DNA from 4 places in the Nonomuraea sp. NPDC049419 genome. Region 3 is predicted to be linked to each of the others. Evidence: riboswitches for the same ligand, from Rfam matches in the RefSeq annotation. Region 3 holds a riboswitch; each other region holds the start of a gene.
What was found. A riboswitch is a leader RNA that binds a small molecule or an ion and turns the genes downstream of it on or off. The one in region 3 is predicted to bind cyclic di-AMP.
Positions count from the first base shown of each region.

Region 1: it holds a riboswitch for cyclic di-AMP, as region 3 does, so the genes downstream of both, AB0K12_RS17710 (hypothetical protein) here and AB0K12_RS18690 (C40 family peptidase) in region 3, are expected to answer to the same signal.
Region 2: it holds a riboswitch for cyclic di-AMP, as region 3 does, so the genes downstream of both, AB0K12_RS34580 (hypothetical protein) here and AB0K12_RS18690 (C40 family peptidase) in region 3, are expected to answer to the same signal.
Region 4: it holds a riboswitch for cyclic di-AMP, as region 3 does, so the genes downstream of both, AB0K12_RS40425 (CHAP domain-containing protein) here and AB0K12_RS18690 (C40 family peptidase) in region 3, are expected to answer to the same signal.

Region 1 covers NZ_JBFAQB010000005.1:114,225-119,858, reverse strand. The annotation lists gene AB0K12_RS17735 (rod shape-determining protein) at 1-889, opposite strand, end outside; gene AB0K12_RS17730 (class I SAM-dependent methyltransferase) at 1,011-1,586, shown strand; gene AB0K12_RS17725 (PadR family transcriptional regulator) at 1,701-2,201, opposite strand; gene AB0K12_RS17720 (MDR family MFS transporter) at 2,258-3,730, shown strand; gene AB0K12_RS17715 (DUF5302 domain-containing protein) at 3,779-3,979, shown strand; cyclic di-AMP (ydaO/yuaA leader) riboswitch at 4,146-4,286, shown strand; gene AB0K12_RS17710 (hypothetical protein) at 4,476-5,081, shown strand; gene AB0K12_RS17705 (alpha/beta hydrolase) at 5,123-5,634, shown strand, end outside.
Region 2 covers NZ_JBFAQB010000016.1:11,849-17,482, reverse strand. The annotation lists gene AB0K12_RS34590 (site-2 protease family protein) at 1-684, shown strand, start outside; gene AB0K12_RS34585 (hypothetical protein) at 707-1,495, opposite strand; gene AB0K12_RS34580 (hypothetical protein) at 1,567-2,523, opposite strand; cyclic di-AMP (ydaO/yuaA leader) riboswitch at 2,529-2,667, opposite strand; gene galT (galactose-1-phosphate uridylyltransferase) at 2,739-3,812, opposite strand; gene AB0K12_RS34570 (DeoR/GlpR family DNA-binding transcription regulator) at 3,809-4,585, opposite strand; gene AB0K12_RS34565 (TrpB-like pyridoxal phosphate-dependent enzyme) at 4,839-5,634, opposite strand, start outside.
Region 3 covers NZ_JBFAQB010000005.1:305,773-311,406, reverse strand. The annotation lists gene AB0K12_RS18700 (hypothetical protein) at 1-245, opposite strand, end outside; gene serA (phosphoglycerate dehydrogenase) at 487-2,076, shown strand; gene AB0K12_RS18690 (C40 family peptidase) at 2,568-3,179, opposite strand; cyclic di-AMP (ydaO/yuaA leader) riboswitch at 3,231-3,370, opposite strand; gene AB0K12_RS18685 (3-isopropylmalate dehydrogenase) at 3,470-4,516, shown strand; gene AB0K12_RS18680 (branched-chain amino acid aminotransferase) at 4,760-5,634, shown strand, end outside.
Region 4 covers NZ_JBFAQB010000022.1:16,438-22,071, reverse strand. The annotation lists gene AB0K12_RS40440 (hypothetical protein) at 1-165, opposite strand, end outside; gene AB0K12_RS40435 (aldo/keto reductase) at 259-1,074, shown strand; gene AB0K12_RS40430 (Gfo/Idh/MocA family oxidoreductase) at 1,157-2,110, shown strand; cyclic di-AMP (ydaO/yuaA leader) riboswitch at 2,228-2,364, shown strand; gene AB0K12_RS40425 (CHAP domain-containing protein) at 2,377-3,075, shown strand; gene AB0K12_RS40420 (ABC transporter ATP-binding protein) at 3,142-4,893, opposite strand; gene AB0K12_RS40415 (ABC transporter ATP-binding protein) at 4,890-5,634, opposite strand, start outside.

The sequences.
Region 1 (5,634 bases), 190 kb from region 3:
CCACGGCCTCCAGCGGGCGGTCCGCGCGGCGTACCGGCATGCACAGGGCTCCGCGCAGGCACCGGCCGAGGCCGCGCAGCAGCGCGCCGCCACCCACCACGACCGCGCCGCGCACGCCGAGGTCGGCGGCCAGCTCGGCCGGGCAGCGCTCGACGGTCTCCACCGCCGTGCGCGCGATCGACTCGAACGACGGCTCGGTGGCCTCGAAGATCTTCTGTACGGGCAGCACGAGGTCGTGCTCGCGCCCGGTCTCCGGGTCCCTGGCCCGCACGGTGACCTCGGAGTTCGTGCCCGAGGACCGGCGCTTGGCCGACTCCGCCTCGTCGTCGTCGAGCAGCAGGCCGTGCTCCCGCTCGACGAACCTGGCGATCGCCCGGTTGATCGCCAGCCCCCCGTACGGGACCGAGCCCGATGCCACCACCGACTCGCCCGACAGTACGGCGATGCGCGCGCTGTCGCGGCCGATGTCGATCACCATGTGGCCCGTGCAGTCCGACAGCTCCAGGCCCGCGCCGAGCGCCGCCGCCACCGCGTGCGGCACCAGCCGGGCGATCCTGGCCTCCGCCTCGTACGCGATGTCGCGCAGCGCCGCCCGGTCGATCGGCGTCGAGTCGCCGGGCAGCGCCATGACGACGCGCGGCCGGGAGTAGGGGTGCCAGTGCACCTTGCGCAGGAAGTGCCGGATCATGCGCCGGGCCAGCTCGGTGTCGGCGGGCAGCCCGCCGCGTACCGGCCAGCACGTACGGCCGCCGCCCCCGAGGGCGGCGGCTTCCGCGCCGTAGCCGATGACCTTCCCGGTGCGGCCGTCGCACATCACCGCCGAGGGCTCATCGAGCACGATGCCCCTGCGCTTGGCGTAGATGCGCGTGCTTGCGGCTCCGAGGTCCATCGCCAAATCACGACCGAAAACACTCATCGCCGGACATATTTCCTGAGCCGCTCCAACGCAACACCAGGAAGAGAGCCGGGCATTTTTACCGAACCGGCGTTAGCGCCGCGATACTGGACGCGTGCTCGACTACGACAGGGAAGCCGCCCGCTACGACGCGACCCGCGGCGGCCTGCCCCGCGCACAGGCGGCCGCGCGGGCGGTGCGCGCCTTGTTGCCCGGCAGCGGCACCCTGCTCGACGTCGCCTGCGGCACCGGCCTGGTGACGCGTGAGCTGGCCGGGGACGGGCTGCGAGTGCTGGGGGTGGACGCCTCCGCCGGGATGGCCCGCCTCGCCGCCGGCCGGGTGCCGGTGGTGCTGGGCGACGGCCGCCTGCTGCCCGTACGAGATCGGTCGGTGGCCGCGGTCACCACGATCTGGCTGCTGCACCTGCTCGACGACGCCCGCCCGGTGATCGCCGAGGCCGCCCGCGTCCTGCGCCCCGGCGGTGTGTACGTCACCACCGTCGACAAACGCGCCGCCCACGGCGCGAGCATGAAAGTTGACCGGCGGCCCGCTGACCGGGCCGTCACGGTGATCGAGGCGGCGGCCCGGCGCGGGCTGCGGCTGTGCGGCGAGACCAGCTTCACCGGCCACGGCCAGGGCACGTCCGGAGCCCCCGACCCGGTCTTCCGCCTCCTGGCCTTCACCGCCTGACGCACCCGTCAGCTGAGTCTGCGCACGGTCCGCCCGTGACATCTCCACGATCATGGAGCTGCTCTCGGCGGAGACCAGGTTCGCGGCCGGTCATGGCCGCCAGGCGCGGCTGGATCAAGTGACGGGACTGCTGAGCTCGGCGAGGGTGTCGTCGGCCCACTGGAGGCCGGCGCGGGCCATGGCGAGGCCGAGGGTGTGGGCGTGGTGGCCGAACTCGCCGGGCCGCAACGACTCCAGCTTCTCCAGCCGCGCCACGTAGCGGGCCCTGATGCGCTCGATCACGGCGACGGCCTGGTCGCGGTCCACCAGGTGCAGCAGGAACGCCTGGAGCGCGACCTCGCTGCGTACGGTCATCGAGGCGTCGTGCTCCTCCATCCACCCGCGCAGCTCGCGGCGGCCGTCGGGCGTGATGCGGTAGATCTTGCGGCCCCTCGCGCCCTCCGACTCGACCTCCACGAGCCCGTCGGCGGTCATCTTCACCAGCTCGGGATAGATCTGCGTGTGCCCGGCCTGCCAGACGTGGTTGAGCGAGTGGTCGAACGTCTTGGCCAGGTCGTAGCCGCTGGCCGGGCCCACGGCCGAGAGCAGCCCGAGCAGCGCGATCCGTAGGGACATGGCAGTGAGCATATCGAAAACTTGACATGTCAGAAGTTACATATCAATCTTCACCTGTGAGAGCTGACAAAAAGGGTGACATCGTCGTTCTGCTCGCCGTGCTCGGCGGCATGTTCCTGGCGATGCTCGACCAGACGATCGTGGGCACCGCGCTGCCTCGCATCGTGGCGGAGCTGGGCGGCGGCGCGCTCTACACGTGGGCGGTGACCGCCTACCTGCTGACCTCCACGGTCACCGTGCCGCTCTACGGGCGGCTGTCCGACCAGCACGGCAGGAAGCCGCTGCTGCTGATCGGCATGGTGGTGTTCCTCATCGGCTCGGCGCTGTCCGGGGCGGCGCAGGACATGACGCAGCTCATCGCCTTCCGCGCCCTCCAGGGGCTCGGCGCCGGCGCGCTGCTGCCGCTGTCGATCGCGCTGGTCATGGAGATGTTCCCGCCCCGCTCGGGCGGCGCCCGCGTGCAGGGGGCGCTCGGGGGCGTGATGGGGCTGTCGTTCCTGGCGGGGCCGTTCCTGGGCGGGCTGTTCACCGACCACGCGAGCTGGCGCTGGGCGTTCTACGTGAACGTGCCGATCGGCCTCGTGCTGATCGCGATCATCGTGCTGCGGCTGCCGCGCCGGCCCGGCGCCGGCGGCGGCGGCAGGCCCGACTACGCCGGCATCGCGGTCTTCACCGTGGCCGTCACGTCCCTGCTGCTCGGCCTGACCGAGAAGGGGCTCGACGGCCACACCTGGACCGACGCGGCCGTGGCGGGGCCGATCCTGCTGGCGCTGGTGCTGCTGGCCGTCTTCGTGGCGGTCGAGCGGCGCGCGGCCAGCCCGATCATGCCGATGGAGCTGTTCGCCAACCGGTCGTACACGCTGGTCAACCTCATCTCGTTCGTCACGGCCTTCTGCATGTACGCGGGCGTCGTCTTCCTGCCCCGCTACTTCCAGGAGGCGCTGGGCGTGGCCGCCACCGAGTCGGGGCTGCGGATCTACCCGCTGACGCTGGGCATGGTCGCCGGCAGCGTGCTCATGGGCGCGCTGATGTCGCGGACCGGGCGGTACAAGCCGTGGCTGCTCGTCTCGCCGTTCCTGCTGGTCACGGGCGCGCTGCTCTGCCTCAACCTGGCGGTGGACAGCCCCGGCCCGGCGGTCGCGCTGTGGATGCTGCCGCTGGGGCTCGGCATGGGGCCGATGCTGTCCGGGCTGACGGTGGCCGCGCAGCAGTCGGTGGAGCCGCGCCACCTCGGCGTCGCCTCGGCGAACCTGGCCTTCTTCCGGCAGATCGGCGGCTCGGTGGCGCTGGCCGTCGGCGGCACGCTCTACACGGCGGAGTTCGCCGCGAGCGTACGCGGGGCGGGCGCCGCAGCCGCGCACGCCTCCTCCGCTGCCCTGGTCGTGCCGTCGCTCGGGGTGGCGGGCGCGGTGATCGCCCTGGTCGCGCTGGTGGCGCTGCCCGACAGGCGGCTCGCGGACCCGGCAGAGTCGGCGGACCGGCCGCCGCGGCGGCCTGAAGACACGGTGGAGGCCGGTTTCGCGTCATGAGCGGGGGCGTGCGAAGCTTTGAGTGTCCCCAACACCATGGAGGTCCTCATGGCGGATACACCGGAGCCGGAAGTCAGCGAAACTCCCGAGGACGAGATGAAGCGCAAGTTCCGCGAAGCGCTGGAGCGCAAGCGCAGCCAGCAGGCGGGCGCGGGCGCGGGTGGCAGGGGCGTCGACCCATCGAAGATTCACGGGGCGCACGGGCCGGCTGCCAATAAGAGATCGTTCAGGCGCAAGAGCGGCGGCTGAGGACCGAATCCTCAGGGGGCACGGCATGCCGTGCCCCCTTTTGTATGCATTCCCGCTGAAGGTAGATCTTTATCCGATTCGTGGTGAAACGTTTGCGGGTGTCCGATCCCGTCGTTAGAGTGTTCGCCATTACCAGCCGGTGACCTAGTCCTTACCCAAGACGGACGACCGGCTGGCGCCGAATCCCGAACCATTCGGGAACCGGGGAACCACCCGCATTCGGGGTGAATCCGGCCAGCGCGGCCGGTAGGGCAACTCCACCGCCCGAACCCGTCAGCTAACCCGGTAGGCGTGATGGAGAGGATCACGTATTACATGTTCCAGCGCGTCGTACCCCCAGACCGCTCTTTGACGGCCGCCCGCTGAGCGGCCCCCTTCCCCAGGCTCGTCAATTGCGCTCCGCGTAGCGCCGCGGGGTCCACCGCCCCGCCGCGCCCCCATCCCCTCGCGCCCGAGCGCAACTCCCCCGTCCCCTCGTGAAGGGTTTTGCTGCTTCATGTCTGCCCGTTTCAGCCTGCGTTCCCTCGCCACGCTGACCGCCTGCTGCGTCGGCATGCTGACCTGCGCCAGTACGGCCGCGCACGCCGACACCCCCGACAAAGACAAGAAGATCCTGCTCAAGGGCTCGACCACGGCCTCGTACTTCTGGGACGACGCCTCCGGCCGGGCCGGTGACACCGGGCTGCCGGCCAGCGGCAAGCCCATGCAGAAGGGTCTGGCGGCCAGCCCGAGCTGGCCGCTGATGACCGAGGGTTACGTGGTCTACAAGGGCAAGAAGGCGCCCTTCTTCGTCGGTGACCGCGGGCCGGGCGAGCCCTCCAACCGCGGCATCATGCTCGACCTCGACGCCAAGACGTTCGCCGAGCTGACCGGCGGCAGGTTCAACTCCAGCACGCTCGGTGTGGACGGCGTCGGCGGCCAGGGCCACATCGAGGTCGAGTACGTCATCACCAAGTGGGGCGACGGCGTGGGCAAGAAGAACCACCCGGTCCCGTTCTCGACCGGCGCCTGGTCCAGGCGTGACAGGAACCCGGCGCCCCCGCCCGCCGACCAGGAGCAGAACTCCCAGGCCGGTGGCATCGCCGTACCGGCCGCCCGCTGACGGCTTTACGCCACACGTACCAGAATGACATTCTGGCCTGCGTGACGACCCGTGTAGCCGCAAACGGCATTGAGATCGCCTATGACAGCTTCGGCTCACCCACAGGGCGGCCGCTCCTCCTGATCATGGGGCTCGGCGCCCAGCTCATCCAGTGGGACGAAGGGCTCTGCCGGCTCCTCGCGGAGCAGGGACACCACGTCGTACGGTTCGACAACCGCGACGCGGGACTGTCCACGCACATCCACGACGCGGGCGTCCCCCAGCCGGGGGCGCCCGCACCGTATTCGCTGACGGACATGGCCGCCGACACCGCCGCGTTCATGGACGCCATCGGCTGGCCGTCCGCGCACGTCGTGGGCGCCTCGATGGGCGGCATGATCGCTCAGACGCTGGCCATCGAGCACCCCGAGCGGGTGCTGACCCTGACCTCCATCATGTCCACGCCGGGACCCGACGTCGCCCCGCCCACCCCCGAGGCGATGACCGCGCTCATGACGCCGCCGCCCGCCGACCGCGCCGGCGTGCTCGACCAGTCGGTGGTGACCTGGTCGAC
Region 2 (5,634 bases), on a different contig from region 3:
ATCACCTCGTGGGACGACGCCACCAAGCTCATCCGCTCCCACGGCCCCGGCCCGGCCAAGGTCGGCATCGTCCGCGACGGCAAGCCGATGACGCTCGACGTCACGCTCATCGCCCAAGACCGGCCCAACCTCGACGACCCGACGAAGATCGACAGGAACGTCGGCTTCCTCGGCGTGCTGCCCACCGAGGTCATGCAGAAGCAGAGCATCGGCCAGGTGGTCGGCTACATGGGCGACCTGTCGGTCAGGGTCGCGAGCTCCCTGCTCAACCTGCCCAACAAGATGGTCGGCGTCTGGCACGCCGCCTTCTCCGGCGAGGAGCGCGACCCCGAGGGCCCGGTCGGCGTGGTCGGCGCGGGCCGCATGGGCGGGGAGATCCTCGCCTCCGACCTGTCGACCGAGAAGAAGATCGCCATCTTCGTCAACCTGCTGGCCGGCTTCAACCTGGCGATCGGCATGTTCAACCTGCTGCCGCTGCTGCCGCTCGACGGCGGCCACATCGCGGGCGGCCTGTGGGAGGGCATCAAGCGGGCCTACGCCAGGATCATGCGCAGGCCGGAGCCCGCCTATGTGGACATCGCGAAGGTGCTGCCGGTGACGTACGCGGTGGCGATCGTCATGATCATCATGGCCGGCCTGCTCGTCTACGCCGACCTGGTCAACCCGCTCACGCTGACGAACTGACGTCCTGCCGGTCCGCTGGGCGTCACCAGCTCAGCACCCGCAGCCGCGCCCGCTCCCTGGCAGGTCGCGCCGGCACGCGCAGCTCGGGCACGGCGTCGCGCAGCACCGAGATCCCGAGCGGCACGAGCACCAGGCACAGGGCGGCGCCCGACAGGACGCCGTCGACCAGCTCGCTCCTCTTCAGCACGCCGGTCCACAGCCACCCGGAGAACACGAACAACGCGAGGCGCCCGGTGCCGAACACGCCCGAACGGAAGGCGGCCGCGCCGAGGACCAGTGTCCCGAGGTAGAGGCCGAAGGCCGCTGAAACCGGCACCCGCCAGGGCCCGTAGGAGATGTCCGCGTACAGGTCCATGACGATCTCGGTCGTCCGCTCCAGCCCGAGCGTCCCGATGAGCCGCAGGGCCGTCTCGTCCACCCCGGCCCAGTACAGGCGCGAGAACAAGCCCACGACCAGCAGCGCGCCCCCCAGGAGGGCCGCCCGGGGCGAGCGCGTCGCGACCACCCTGGCCAGTGTGGCGAAGGCCAGGCACAGCACGATGGCGCCTGCCGTGTAGAGGGCGTACCCGGCCGTGGCGAGCCCGGGGCTCACGACGTACGCGGCCAGCTGCTCGGGCGCGGCGAACGGCTGCGTGGCGAAGGACGCCCGCTGCTCCGGGGTGAAGTCCGCCGCGCTCCACGCCAGATGGCGCAGCGCCAGCCCGGCGAACCACAGGAGCGGCCCGAGCACCAGGGCGCCGCCGCCGAGGAGCCGCCCGGGGAACCAGGCGTTGGGGTGGACCGATGGGGGAGTGAGGGTGATCGATGACATGGCGCTCACCCTGGCGTACGGGAGAAGACCGCCGCACCTGCCGTTCGTCAGGTGCGGGATGCCTCTTTCGTTCAGTTCATCGAGATGTGCACGTGGTCGTAGTGGTTCTCGGTGATGCTGCCGCGGTCGGACATCGTGCGCCAGCCGCTGCCGGAGTTGATGCGCTGCTTCCAGATCACGTACTTCACGCCGAGCTTGTCCTTGTTCTGCAGCGCCCACTCCGCGAGGCGGTCGCCGAGCGCGTTGTTGGCGGCCGTGGGCATGCTGCCGCCGGTGCTCATCATGAAGTCGCAGGCCCGGCCGAGCGGGTGCTCGCCGCTGGAGCCCCCGCGGAAGCAGCCGACCGTGAACGGCAGCGCGAAGTTCTTCTCCACCTGGGCCTTCATCAGCCGCGTACGCGGGGTGATGTTGTCGGTGCCGCCGGGCAGCTCGGGCGCCCAGGTGCCGTTGGACGTGCGGCCCGTGGCGACCGGCACCAGGTCCTGCAGCTTCTTCTCGATGTCCTTGATGACGTCCTCGGCCTCTCGGCGCTGGCCGGCGACCGTGGCGGCGTCCGACTTGATCTTGGCCGTCAGCGCGGCGGCCTCCTCGCTGGCCTTCTTGCGCTCGTCGCGGGCCTTGGCCACGCTCTGCACGACGGCCTGCTGCTCGGCGGTGAGCTGTTCGAGCAGGGCCGCGCTGCCGCCGTTGCTGGGCAGCATGAAGCCGGGCAGCGACGGGTCGATGTTCTGGTAGCGCAGGCGGGCGATCTCGGCGACCCGCTGCTCGGCCGCGGCCAGCGTCTGCTCGGCGGCGGCCAGCTTGGCCTGCGCGTTCTTGGCGGACTCCTGCGCCTCGGCCAGCTCGACCCGCTTGAGGTTGTACTTCTCGATGAGCTTGTCGACCTTGTTGTTGAGCTGCTTGAGCTGGGCGCGGAGCTCGGACTCGGTCGGTTTGGGCGCGGCCGTCGCGACGTTCGCCGGGAGGATGGCGAGGGCGGCGGCGGTGACGAGACCGATGGCAAGTTTCGCGGGGGACGAAGCCGCCACGTAAGAGTTCCTCTCCCTCTGCCGGCCGGGTTAGCTGACGGGTTCGGGCATGGAGCTCCCTACCGCTGTCGCGGATTCACCCCAAGGTGCGGATTGGGTCCCCGGCTCCCGGGCGACGCGCCCGGGATTAGGCGGGCGGTCGGCCGGGTTACGGCCGCCGCATATGGGGATATTAGTGGTAGATCACGAGTCATGCGACCTTAAGTAGAAATCTATTAGTGATCTATCTGTGATCGGAGCATGCGCGCCGCTTCCTCCGGGCGTACGTCGTTGACGAACGCCCCCATCGCCGACTCCGAGCCGGCCAGGTACTTGAGCTTGTTCGGCGCCCGCCTGATGCTGAACAGCTCCAGGTGCAGGTACGCCAGCTCCCTCCCCGTACGCACCGGCGCCTGGTGCCAGGCCGAGATGTACGGCATCACGACCCCGAACAGCCCGTCGAACGCCCGCAGCACCGAGGTGTAGAGCGGCGCGAACGCGGCACGCTCCGCCTCCGTCAGCGCCGCCAGGTCGGGCACCTGCCGGTGCGGATAAACGTGCACCTCGAACGGCCAGCGCGCCGCGGCGGGCACGAAGGCCGTCCACAGCTCGTTCGTGGCCACCACCCGCGTGCCCGCGGCTCGCTCGGCGGCCAGCACGTCGGCGAACAGGTTGCCCTTGTACCGCTGCGCCGCACCGAGCTGCAGCTTCGTCCTGGGCGTGACGTACGGGTAGGCGTAGATCTGGCCGTGCGGGTGGGCGATGGTGATGCCGATCTCCTCGCCCCGGTTCTCGAAGCAGAAGACCTGCTCGACGCCCTCAATGGCGGACAGCTCGGCCGTGCGGTCGGCCCACGCCTCCATGACCAGCTCCACCTGGTCGTCGGAGAGCCTGGAGAAGGAGGAGTCGTGGTCGGAGGTGAAGCACACCACCTCACACCGCCCCACTCCCGGCCGGACCTCACTCAGCCCGCCCACATCCTCATAAGTCCCCAAATTTCCGGAGAAAGAGGGGAAGCGGTTCTCGAACACGACCACGTCGTAGTCGTACGACGGGATCTCCGTCGACCGCTCGTCGGTCGACGGGCACAACGGGCACTCGGCCGTGCCGCCCGTGGGCAGGAACGTCCGCGTCTGCCGATGCCCCGCGATCGCGATCCACTCCTCGGTCAGCGGGTCGTAGCGCAGCTCGGAGGCCGGCGGCCGGGGCTCGAGCGGCCGGCGGTCGATCGCGCTCCTGTCGGCGTCGTCGCGCCGGTCGAAGTAGATCAGCTCCCGTCCGTCGGCGAGATGGGTGATGGTGCGCTTCACGAGCCCTCCGCGATGATCAGTTCGCCGGCCCGTCCGGCCAGCTCAGTGCGTGCTTCCTCGGGCAGGCCCGCGTCGCTGACGACCACGTCGGCCTCACTCAGCTCCGCGATCGTGCTGATGCCCACGGTGTTCCACTTCGTGTGGTCGGCGGGGACGACCAGCCGGGTCGCCGCCGCCACCAGCTCCCTGTCGGTCTCCGACTCCAGCAGGTTGGGCGTGGTGAACCCGGCCCGCACGCTCATTCCGTGCACGCCGAGGAAGAGCGTGTCGACGTGCAGGCGGCGGATCGCGGCCACCGCGACCGGCCCCACCAGCGCGTCGGACGGCGTGCGCACGCCACCGGTCAGCACGACCGTCCGGTCGGCGCGCGGGTTGCGGTGGAAGACCTCGGCGACCGGGATCGAGTTGGTGATCACGGTCAGCTCGGGCACGCCGATGAGGTGGTGCGCCAGCGCCCACGTGGTGGTGCCCGCCGACAGCGCGACGGCCGTGCCCGGCCGGACGAGCGTGGCCGCCTGCCGGGCGATGGCCTCCTTCTCCTGCTGCTGGCGGGCCGACTTGGCGGTGAAGCCCGGCTCTTCGGTCGATCCGGGGCCCAGGGCGGTCGCGCCGCCGTGCACCTTCTCCAGCAGGCCGCGCTCGGCCAGCACCTCGAGGTCGCGCCTGATGGTCATGTCGGAGACGCCGAGCTCGCGTACGAGGTCGGCCACCCGCACGCCGCCGTTGCTGCGGACGCGTTCGAGGATCGCCTGCTGACGCTGCTGTGCGAGCACACCCGCTCCTTCCAACACATTCCACCAAATTATGACACGGATTTGTTGGGGAATGTTAGTTCGTGCGGAACGCTTGCGCTGGTCAGCGCACGGGGAGACGTTGAAGGTCGGAAAGTGCCGATCAGCGGGAGGCGAGCTCATGGCGAGACGCGCACGTAAGGGCAGGGCACGCAAGAAGAAGAAGGCGAACCACGGTAAGCGTCCCACCGCGCGATGAGCGGCCGGGTGGCCGCCCCCGCGGCCACCCGCCGGCCTACCCCGGCAACTCCGTGAGCGCCAGATCGATGCGCTCCTGGGGCAGCGAGTAGTCCTCCAGCTCATCGGCCAGATAGCGGTCGTAGGCGGCCAGGTCGAAGTGGCCGTGGCCGCACAGCGCGGTCAGGATCACCTTCTCCTCGCCGCTCTCCTTGCAGCGCAGAGCCTCCGCGATCGTCTCCGCCAGCGCGTGCGTGGGCTCGGGCGCCGGCAGGATGCCCTCGGTGCGCGCGAACCGTACGCCGGCCGCGAAACACTCCCGCTGCGACCGGGTCACCGCCTCGAACAGGCCCAGCTCGTACATGTGCGACAACAGCGGCGACATGCCGTGATAGCGCAGGCCGCCCGCGTGGATCGGGTCCGGCACGAACGAGTGGCCCAGCGTGTGCATCTTCAGCAGCGGCGTGAACCCGGCCGTGTCGCCGAAGTCGTAGGCGTACGCGCCGCGCGTGAACGACGGGCAGGCCGCCGGCTCGACCGCCCTGAACTCCGTCGCCAGCCGCCCCGCCAGCTTCTCCCGCAGGAACGGGAACGACAGGCCGGCGAAGTTCGAGCCGCCGCCGGTGCAGCCGATCACCAGGTCCGGCATCTCGGGCAGCTGCGCGAGCGCCTCCTCGCCGATCACCGTCTGGTGCATGAGCACGTGGTTGAGCACCGAGCCGAGCGCGTAGCGGGCGTCGGGGTTCGCGCCCGCCACCTCCACCGCCTCGCTGATCGCGATGCCCAGGCTGCCGGGCGAGTCGGGGTCGTCGGCCAGCACCTTGCTGCCCGCCCCGGTCACGGGCGAGGGACTC
Region 3 (5,634 bases):
TGGATGTCCAGGATGGTGTCGGCGTCGCAGGCCGACAGCGAATGGCTTCCGCGGTGCCGGGCGTAGGTGGCGGGGCTGGTGTAGCCCAGCAGCACCCGGTCACCTACTTGAGTGGTCCCGAGGACCACGGAACGATCTGGTCGCACTGCCACCAGGACTCCACCGTCGGCAAGAGCGCCCAGCAGGCGGTGCGGAGTGCCATGCTGGGCGAGCACGTCGGCAAGCGCAGGATTCCCGATGCTCATATGACGAACCATAGGTAGTCGGCCACGGCTTATCAGGCTAATGGCGAATAAATCTCCCGATCAAGACAAAGATGGGAGCGGCGTGGATGACTTTCCACTCTGCTGGGTACAGGGCCTCCCGTCTCACATCGTGAGTCTCTCGTGAACGCGTTCACAAGCGCCCGATAGACTCTGTGGGACCGCCGGGGGGATCCGTGGACGTGTCCCTCCCAAGCCCGCCCTGCCTTAAGGATCCACACCAGTGAACAAGCCCGTCGTTCTGGTCGCAGAGGAGCTGTCCGAGGCCGGTCTCGCCGTACTCGGCGCTGATTTCGAGGTCCGCCACACCGACGGCGCCGACCGTTCCCAGCTGCTGCCCGCCCTCGCCGACGTTGACGCGCTCATCGTCCGCTCCGCCACGCAGGTCGACGCCGAGGCCATCGCCGCCGCGCCGAAGCTGCGGGTGGTCGCCCGCGCGGGGGTCGGCCTCGACAACGTCGACGTCGAGGCGGCCACCAAGGCCGGCGTCATGGTCGTCAACGCTCCGACCTCCAACATCACCAGCGCCGCCGAGCAGACCATCGCGCTCATCCTGGCCAGCGCGCGCAACACGGCCCAGGCCCACGCCGCGCTGAAGAACGGTGAGTGGAAGCGCTCGAAGTACACCGGTGTCGAGCTCGACGAGAAGGTCGTCGGCATCCTCGGCCTCGGCAAGATCGGCCAGCTCGTGGCCCAGCGGCTGGCGCCGTTCGGGGTCGAGCTGATCGCCTACGACCCCTACCTGCCGCCGGCCCGCGCCGCGCAGATGGGCGTCCGGCTGGTCAGCCTCGACGAGGTGCTCAAGCAGGCCGACTTCATCACCGTCCACCTGCCCAAGTCCAAGGAGACCGTCGGGCTCATCGGCGACCGTGAGCTGCACCAGGTCAAGCCCAGCGTGCGGATCGTCAACGTCGCGCGCGGCGGCATCGTCGACGAGGGCGCCCTCTACGCGGCGATCAAGGAGGGCCGGGTCGCGGGAGCCGGCCTGGACGTCTTCGCCAAGGAGCCGTGCACCGACAGCCCGCTGTTCGAGCTCGACCAGGTCGTCGTCACGCCCCACCTCGGCGCCTCCACCCACGAGGCTCAGGAGAAGGCCGGCACCCAGGTCGCGCGCAGCGTGAAGCTGGCGCTGGCGGGCGAGTTCGTGCCCGACGCGGTCAACGTCCAGGGCGGCGCGGTGGCCGAGGACGTCAAGCCGGGCCTGCCGCTGGCCGAGAAGCTGGGCCGGGTCTTCACCGCGCTGGCCGGCGAGGTGGCCACCAAGCTCGACGTCGAGGTGCGCGGCGAGATCGCCGCCCAGGACGTGCGGGTGATCGAGCTGGCCGCGCTCAAGGGCGTCTTCGCCGACGTGGTCGAGGAGCAGGTCACCTACGTCAACGCGCCGCTGCTGGCCAAGGACCGCGGCATCGCGGTCGAGCTGGTCACCAGCTCCGAGAGCCCCGACTGGCGCAACCTGGTGACCGTGCGCGGCGTGCTGGCCGACGGCCGCACGGTCTCGGTGTCGGGCACGCTGTCCGGGCCGCGCCAGATCACCAAGATCGTCGAGGTCAACGGCTTCGAGATGGAGATCGAGCCGACGGCCCACCTGTGCTTCTACACCTACACCGACCGCCCCGGCGTCGTCGGCGTGGTCGGCCGGCTGCTCGGCGAGCACGGCATCAACATCGCCTCGATGCAGGTGGCCCGTGACGTCAAGGGCGGCAAGGCGCTCATCGCGCTGACCGTCGACTCGGCGATCCCGGCCGAGGTGGTCGAGCAGATCGGCGCCGAGATCGGCGCCGAGAGCGGCCGCTCGGTCGACCTGGAGGACTGACCCTCTGACCTGCGCAGGGCCGTCACCCGTTTCGGGTGGCGGCCCTTTTCTGTCTCAGCATGCGAGATAGTAGGACATCCAAGCACTGTCCTCGGGTACTGTAGCCGGTGATGCGCCAGGTTCTCGTACTCATTACCTGCCGCGGCGGGGCCTGTTAGGGCAGGTCGACGACCCGCCGCGGTGAGCGGCGTATGCGTCGGCCGTCAAGTCCCTTCGTCCGGTCCGTGACCCGGACCACGAGATTCAGGCCCGGTCGGGCTCGCGACCGGAGTCCGGCTTCCCCCTTTCTCAGGAACACGTCCGCGAAGCGAGATGAGCCACATGTACGAGATGTATGCCTTCAACCGTGCCGAGGACCAAGAGGACGAGGCGGCCGAGGCCGTCCAGATGGCCCTCGACCGGCGTGACAACGGCGGAGCCCCCCAGAGCAGGTGAGCCCAGAACGGCCCCGCGCTCGCTCGCACGGGGCCGCTCGTCCGGGTGGTGTCAGGTCAGAGGGTCGCGGTCAGCATCGACGGAGCGGGGTCATCGCGCCGTTTCTGCAGCTCGCGCCACTGGCGGACGCCCTCGCGGTCGGGCCTGACCGCTCCGACGAACGCCTGCCGGCGCCAGTCGGAGAGCTTCTCCTCCTTCACCACGTCGCCCGAGTGCGGCGCGTGCACCATGTAGCCGGGCTTGGAGATCATGCCCACGTGACCGAGTCCGCTGAAGAAGACCAGGTCACCGGGCTTGAGATGGTTCCAGCTGATTTTCCGGGAGAACGCGTTGTACTGCTCGGCGGCGGTGCGCGGCAGGTGGACCCCCGCCTTCTGGTACGCCCTGAGCATGAGCCCGGAGCAGTCGTACCCGCTGCGGCTGGTGCCGCCCCACACGTACGGGATGCCGCGCTGGTGCATCGCGAACCTGAGGGCGGTCTTCCAGGCCGGCTTGGGCGCGCGCTTCTGCTGGATGCGCTTGACCTCGGGACCGGTCAGGGTGATCGAGCCGGCCGCGTTCGTTTCGGGGCCGGATTTCGTGTCGGGGTCGGAGTTCGTGTCGGGGGAGTGGCGGCTTTCACCGGGGCCGGCGGGCGTCGGCGCGGCGGAGGCCGGAGGGGGGCACACGATGAGCCCGGCGGCGACACCCGCCAGGGCGATGGCGATGCGAGACAGGGGTCTGTCCTTCCATGCGGCCGGCCGGGTTAGCTGACGGGCTCGGGCCTGGAAGACAGCCCTACGGCGAAGCCGATTCGCCCCTGGGGGAGGTGGGTCCCCGGCTCCACGCACCTGCTGCGTGGATTAGGCCTGACGGACTCTAACGAATCGGTCAAAAGGTCGCAATACATGCAAAATCGGACGTCCGGAAAATGAGATGATGTGTTCGTCAGTCGAGACGAGCCGGTAAGGTACCGCCCATGGAGTCGCGTAACATCCGCCTGGCTGTCATCCCCGGTGACGGCATCGGCACCGAGGTCGTCGCAGAAGGGCTCAAGGTCCTGGAGGCCGTGGGCACCAAGATCGAGCCCACCCACTACGACCTGGGCGCCGCGCGCTATCACCGCACCGGCGAGACGTTGCCCGACTCGGTGCTCCACGAGCTGCGCGGCTACGACGCCATCCTGCTCGGCGCCGTCGGAGACCCCAGCGTGCCGCCCGGCGTCCTGGAGCGCGACCTGCTGCTGCGGCTGCGGTTCGAGTTCGATCACTACGTCAACCTGCGCCCGGTCAAGCTGTTCCCCGGCGTGCGCACCCCGCTGGCCGACACCCCGCCCGAGAAGATCGACATGATCGTCGTCCGCGAGGGCACCGAGGGCCTCTACGCCGGCACCGGCGGCGCCATGCGGCGCGGCACCCCGCACGAGATCGCCACGCAGGAGTCGCTCAACACCGCACACGGCGTCGAGCGCGTGGTCCGCTACGCCTTCGAGAAAGCTCAGTCGCGCCCGCGCAAGAAGCTCACGCTCGTCCACAAGACGAACGTCCTCACCTTCGCGGGCGACCTGTGGCAGCGCACCGTCAACCGGGTCGCCGCCGACTACCCCGAGATCGCCGTCGACTACTCCCACATCGACGCGGCCTCGATGTTCTTCGTCACCCAGCCCGAGCGCTTCGACGTGGTGGTCACCGACAACCTCTTCGGCGACATCATCACCGACCTCGGCGCCGCCATCGCGGGCGGCATCGGCCTGGCCGCCAGCGGCAACATCAACCCCGACGGCGCCGCGCCCAGCATGTTCGAGCCGGTCCACGGCAGCGCGCCCGACATCGCGGGCCAGGGCAAGGCCGACCCGACCGCGACCATCCTCTCCGTCGCCATGCTCCTCGACCACCTCGGCCTGAGCGCCGAGGCGGCCAGGGTGGAGCAGGCCGTCGCCGACGACATCGCGGCGCGCGTCGCGGGCTCCGCCCCGCGCGGCACGCGGCAGATCGGCGACGACATCACCGCGCGAGTATCCGGCTAGGACCGCCTAGCCCGATCACGAGCGCCCGGCGGCCCTGAGCGGACTGCCGGGCGCTTTTTCGTGTTCCTGTACGGAGAAATGGGGGCTATATCCCCCGTTGACCCCTTGCCATCCCATATAGCGAGACAATAGGAAGTACGGACTGCCTCCCGGCGCGGCCGCCCCTCGCGGCAGTCGCAGAACCGCAGACAGCGGGCAGCTTCCGGTAGTTTTCGGTAGATCGCAGAGAGAAGGACCGACGTCATGACCATCGCTCAGAAGCTCAGCTTCGACGTGCAGCTATCCGACCATGCTCGCACCGCGGCCGAGCGGGAGCAGGTACTGGCGACCCCCGGGTTCGGGCAGGTCTTCACCGATCACATGATCTCGATCGACTTCACCGAGGGTAAGGGCTGGCACGACGCGCGCCTCGAGGCGTACGGGCCGCTCGTCCTCGACCCGGCCACCGCGGTCTTCCACTACGCCCAGGAGCTCTTCGAGGGGCTCAAGGCGTACCGGCAGGCCAACGGCTCGATCGTGACGTTCCGCCCCTACGCCAACGCCGCCCGCTTCAACCGCTCCGCCCAGCGCATGGCCATGCCGGAGCTGCCCGAGGAGACGTTCGTCGAGTCGCTGGAGCTGCTCGTCAGCACCGACAAGGAGTACGTGCCCACCACCGAGGGGCACAGCCTCTACCTGCGGCCCTTCATGATCGCCACGCAGGCGGGGCTCGGGGTCAACTACCCGTCGAAGACGTACCGGTACATGGTGATCGCCTCTCCGGCGGCCTCCTACTTCACCGGCGGCATCAAGCCCGTCTCCGTCTGGCTGTCCACCGAGTACACGCGGGCCGCGCCCGGCGGCACCGGCTTCGCCAAGTGCGGCGGCAACTACGCCGCGGCCTTCGTGGCGCAGCGGCAGGCCGTCGAGAACGGCTGCGACCAGGTCGTCTGGCTCGACGCGCACGAGCACCGCTACGTCGAGGAGATGGGCGGGATGAACCTGTTCTTCGTCCTCGGCGGCAAGCTCGTCACCCCGGCGCTCACCGGCACGCTGCTGCCCGGCATCACCCGCGACTCCATCCTGGAGCTGGCCGGCGACCTCGGCCTGGAGACCGAGGAGCGGCTGATCAGCGTGGA
Region 4 (5,634 bases), on a different contig from region 3:
GGGCAGCGCCATCGAGCGCAGCTCGCGCCGGGTGGCCTTGAGCGGGCGCAGGCCGGCGCGCGGCACGACGGCCGTGGCCGGGCCGAGGAGCCCGGCGTGGTGTGCCTCGACGGCGCACAGCATCTGGAGCGGTGACTCCACCCAGGCCGACGCCTGTTCGACCACTCCTGCCCTCCCGGGTGATGGGCCGTTCACGACCGCTTCAAGCTAGCCCGCCCGGCTTAAGCCGCCAGGAACGCGGCGTGAACAATGGAGGGTATGAACTCGCTCATGCTCAACACGGACGGCGTGCAGATCCCGCAGCTCGGTTATGGCGTCTGGCAGGTCCCTGCCGAGGAGGCCGAGCAGGCGGTCACGACCGCGTTCAAGGCCGGCTACCGGCACATCGACACGGCCGCCGCCTACGGCAACGAGGAGGGCGTGGGCCGCGCGGTGCGCAACAGCGGGCTGCCCAGGGAGAAGGTGTTCGTCACGACCAAGCTGGCCAACGGCGAGCACGCCCGCGCCGAGGCCGCCTTCGATGAGTCGCTGGCCCGGCTCGGCCTCGACTACGTCGATCTCTATCTCATCCACTGGCCGATGCCGGGGCAGGACAAGTACGTGCAGGCGTGGAAGGCCATGGAGAAGATCTACCGGGACGGCAGGGCCAAGGCCATCGGCGTCTCCAACTTCACCGTCCAGACGCTCACCAGGCTCATGGACGAGGCCGACCTCGTCCCCGCCATCAACCAGATCGAGCTCCACCCCTATTTCCAGCAGCGGCAGATGCGCGAGTTCCACGAGGCCAACGGCATCCTCACCGAGGCGTGGAGCCCGCTGGGGCAGGGCAGGGGGCTGCTCGACGACCCGGCGCTGCGGGTGCTGGCCGACAAGCACTGCAAGACGCCGGCGCAGATCGTGCTGCGCTGGCACCTGCAGCTCGGGAACGTGGTGATCCCGAAGTCGGTGACGCCGGCGCGGATCGCCGAGAACATCGACGTCTTCGACTTCATCCTCGACGCCGAGGACCTCGCGGCCATCGGGGCGCTCAGCCGGGGGCAGCGGCTCGGGCCCGACCCCGACTCGTTCGAGTGACGGATGTGACAAAACGACATTCCTGATATTTCCGGCACCACCGACATAAGCCCATATTTGCCTTCCGTATACGATCGCCGGCGTGCGAGATTTCACTTGGGGAATAGCCGCCACCGGCGGCATCGCCCGTACCGTGGGTGCGGCGATCGTGGCGGAGCCGGGCATGCGGGTGGCCGCCGTAGGAAGCAGGAACCCGGCCAGGGCGCAGGCCCTGGCGTCGGCTTTGGGCGCCGAGTCGGCGTACGGGTCCTACGAGGAGCTGTGCGCCGACCCGGCGGTGGACGCGATCTACGTGGCCACCCCGCACGCCCAGCACCTTCAGGTCGCCGAGGCCGCCATCGCGGCGGGCAAGGCGGTGCTGTGCGAGAAGCCGCTGGCCGCGACCGTGGACGACGCCGAGAAGATGGTGCGGCTGGCCCGCGAGGCCGGGGTCTTCCTGATGGAGGCCATGTGGATGCGGTTCAACCCGCTCATCAGGCGCATCAAGGAGGATCCCCGCTTCGGGGAGATCCGGTCGGTGCAGGCGAGCTTCGGCTTCGCCCATCCGTACGACCCGGCGCACCGCCTGTGGGCGCCAGAGCTGGGCGGCGGGGCGCTGCTGGACCTCGGGATCTACCCGTTCGGGCTGGCCCAGCTCATCCTGGGCATGCCCACCGACCTGCACATCACCGGCTCCCTGGCCCCGAACGGCGTTGACGCGGAGGCGGCCGGCGTCTTGCGTTACCCCGGCGGGCGGCACGCTCTCGTGGCCACCTCATTGCTCGGGAATTACCCGAACGGGGCCAGTGTTGTAGGTACTCAGATGCGGGCGGACATCCAGGCGCCGTTCTGGGCACCGCAGCGGATCGTCCTCTCCGGGCCGGCGATGGAGCCGGAAGAGCACGTGCTCGACCCGGCCGACAACGGTTACGCCGGAGAGCTCCGCGAAGTCCGCGCCGCCACGGCCGAAGGCAGGACCGAATCCTCGATCATGCCGCTTGACGAATCCCTTGCCATGATGGGGCTTCTGGCCAAGGCGCGCAGTCAGCTCGGCTGACTTTACTTTTATGGATTTGTAATCCTCTTGCCTCATGTATTACCTTATGGGGCATCTTGAGGCATACGTCCGGTTTGTCCGGCTATGTCAGACCATCGCACGACACATCACAGGATCGTCCTGTGACCGCTGAATCCGCCACGTGCGGAACCGGGGACCCATGTCCTTTGGGGTGAATCGGCACTTCGGTGCCGTAGGGCAGCTTCCACGCCCGAACCCGTCAGCTAACCCGGTAAGCGGCATGGAAGCAAGGAGTAACCCCCTCGATGGCCAAGCATCGTCTTACCGCTGTCTCGAAGAGCACCATCGCCCGCGCCGTCCTCGGCGCCGGCGTCCTGGCCTCGGCCTTCGGCGTCCCCGCCGCGGCCCACGCCGACACCTCCACCGCCGTCGCCGCGGCCACCGCCGCGAAGCACCCGGCCACCGCGCTCGCCGCCCACAAGGCGAGCGAGCGTGACGAAACCAAGATCACCGCCACCGCCGACCAGGTCCTGGCCGTCGCCAGAGCGCAGGTGGGCGTCTCCGAGAACGCCAGCGGCGGCGGGACCAAGTTCCAGCAGTGGTACGCCAACTCCCAGCGTGCCGCCGAGACCGTCGCCCGTGACGGCGGCAGCCGCGCTGCTTACCTGAACGCCGCCTGGTGCTCGATGTTCGTCTCCTGGGTCGGTGAGCACACCGGCGCCCGCCCGCAGGTCGGCTGGGACGCCTGGACCGTCGCCCACGCCAAGTGGTTCGCCGCCAACAAGCGCTTCGGCCACGAGGCCAAGCCGGGTGCCGTGGTGTTCTTCTCCTGGAAGGGCGGCAAGTCCCTGAGCGACATCCAGCATGTGGGCTTCGTCGTCAAGGACAACCACGACGGCACCATCTCCACCATCGAGGGCAACACCGGCAACGGCAAGGTCGAAGAGCGGGTCCGGCCGAAGTCGCAGGTCGTCGGCTACGGCTACCCCGAGTACGCCGGCTGACCCTCCCCCGTCGCGTCTCTCTTCGTGACAGCGGAACGCGCGCCCCTTCCCGGGGGCGCGCGTTCGTCATGTCAGGAGGTCGGCGTACGGCCCCGGTGTCTCGCTGAGCTGGTCGTGGCTGCCGCACTGCACGATCCGGCCTCGGTCGAGCACGACGATCAGATCCGCCATCCGCACTGTGGGGAAGCGGTGGGTGATCAGCAACGTGACGGCTCCCGGATGGCTCTTGGCCGCCTCGGCGTAGCGGGCGAAGACCGCGCTCTCGGCCGGTGCGTCCAGCGCGGCGGTCGGCTCGTCCAGCACCAGCAGCAACGGCTCCGTCCGCATCGACCCGCGGGCCAGGGCCAGCCGCTGCCACTGCCCGCCGGAGAGCCGTACGCCGTGCTCGAACGTCTCCCCCAGCTCTGTCTCCAGCCCCTGAGGCAGCCCGGCGACCACCTGGCCTGCGTCGGCTCGTTCCAGCGCCCCCGCCACGGCCGCGGGGTCGTGCAGCTTCGGCAGATCCCCCACGCCGACCGTCTCGCCGGCCGCCAGCTCGAAGCGAGCGTGATCCTGGAAGACCGCGCCGACCCTGGCCTGCCACGCGTCCTGCGCGAGGTCGCCGAGCGGACGGCCGTCCACCAGGATCGTGCCGCGCGACGGCCGATGCAGCCCGCACAGCAGCTTCACCAGCGTCGTCTTGCCCGACCCGTGCGTGCCGACGAGCGCGACCGTGGCCCCCGCGGGCAGGTGCAGGTCGAGGTCGTGGAGCACCTCGCGGGACGTCCCCGGGTAGGTGAAGGAGAGCCCGGCCAGCGTGATGCCGCTGCGCAGCACCGGCGGCGGCGCTGCGGCGCCTCGATCCTGATGACGGGCGGCCGCGTAGGCGCGGAGCCAGGCGAGGCGGGTGGCGGCGTGCCGGCCCGCGGCGGCGGAGCCGAGGTGGAAGGCGAGGCGGGCGGCCTGGGTGACGAACTGCACGCCGACCGTGGCCACCAGCACCACGTCACCCGCCGTCGCCTGACCCCGGCCGGCCAGCCAGGCGGCGTGGGCGAGCGCGGCGACGTATCCCGCGAGGAACGTGGCCGAGCCTGCGAACGTCAGCAGGCCCGCCCGCAGCCGCGCCCGCCCGAGCGCGGCCGACACCGCGTCCCAGTGCCGTCCCGCCATCGCGTCCAGGACGTCTCCCGCGCCGCCGAGCCGCAGGTCCTTGGCGTCCCCTGCGGACGTGGCCGTCTCCGACAGGCTCAGCTCCAGGCGGGCGGTCTCGGCGGTGCGGGTCGTGGCGGCGTCGATGCGGGCGGCGGCGCGGCCGCGCAGCAGGAGTGAGGGCAGCACGGTGGCGCCCAGCAGGAGCGGGAGCAGCGGATGCACGGCGGCGAGCAGCGCCACACCGAGCCCGATCTGCAGGACCTGCTCGGCCACCAGCGCCAGCGCCCACACCGCGAAGTACAGCTCCCTGCTCTCCTCGCGGAGCGTGCGCAGCCTGTCCAGGTACGCGGGCCGCTCCAGATGCTCGATCGTGGGCAGGCTCGCCGTGAGCCCGAGGATCTCCTCCTGCACGGCCAGCCCCATCCGCTCGGCCAGCTCCTGCATCAGCGCCAGCTCGGCCCGCCCCAGCGCCACCCCTGCCGCCAGCGCCGCCCCCGCCGCCACGGCCTGGACGGCGGCCGGCCCGAGAAGGCCCCGCGTGGCGGCGTCGGTCAGTTCCCGCAGGAACACCCCGACCAGGCCGTGGCTGACGGCGCCCGCGAGCAGGAACCCGGCCAGCATGACCACCGCGCGCCGATCGATCCGCCACGCCACCCGCACCAACGCCCCCAACGCGGCTGCGGTCACGAGGCGCCTCCGGTGGTGAGGGTGGACTGGAGGGTGTACCAGCGGGCGTACCGGCCGCCCAGGGCCATCAGCTGGTCGTGGTCGCCCTCCTCCGCGATGACGCCTCCGTCCAGGACCACGATGCGGTCGGCGCGGCGGACGGTGGCGAAGCGGTGGGAGACGAGCACCAGCGTGCGGCCCCTGGTGTGGTCGAGGAGCCGGTCGAAGACGTCGCGTTCGGCGCGGGCGTCGAGGTGGGCGGTGGGCTCGTCCACGATGAGGACGCGGCGTCCCGAGCGCAGGGCGTACACGGCTCGGGCGAGCGCCACCTTCTGCCACTGGCCGCCGGACAGGTCGCGGCCGCCGGTGAAGGCGCGCGACAGGGGTGTGTCGAGGCCGGCGGGGAGCGCGGCCACGAGGTCCAGCGCGTCCACCGCCTCCAGGGCGGCGAGCACGTCGGCATCGGTGCCGTCGCGGGCGGCGTCGCCGAGGCGGACGTTGTCGCGCAGCGGCAGCGGGTAACGCGCGAAGTCCTGGAAGACGACGGCGGCGGGGCCGGTGGTGACGGTGCCGGAGGACGGGGTGTAGAGGCCGGTGAGGAGCTTGACCAGGGTGGTCTTGCCGGCGCCGTTGAGCCCGACGATCGCCAGCCGCTCCCCCGGGCGGACGTGCAGGGTCAGGTTCCGCAGGAGCGGGCTCGGGCGGTCGGGGTAGGCGAAGGTGACGCCGTCCAGCGCGAGCGCCTTGTCCCCGCCCTCGGCC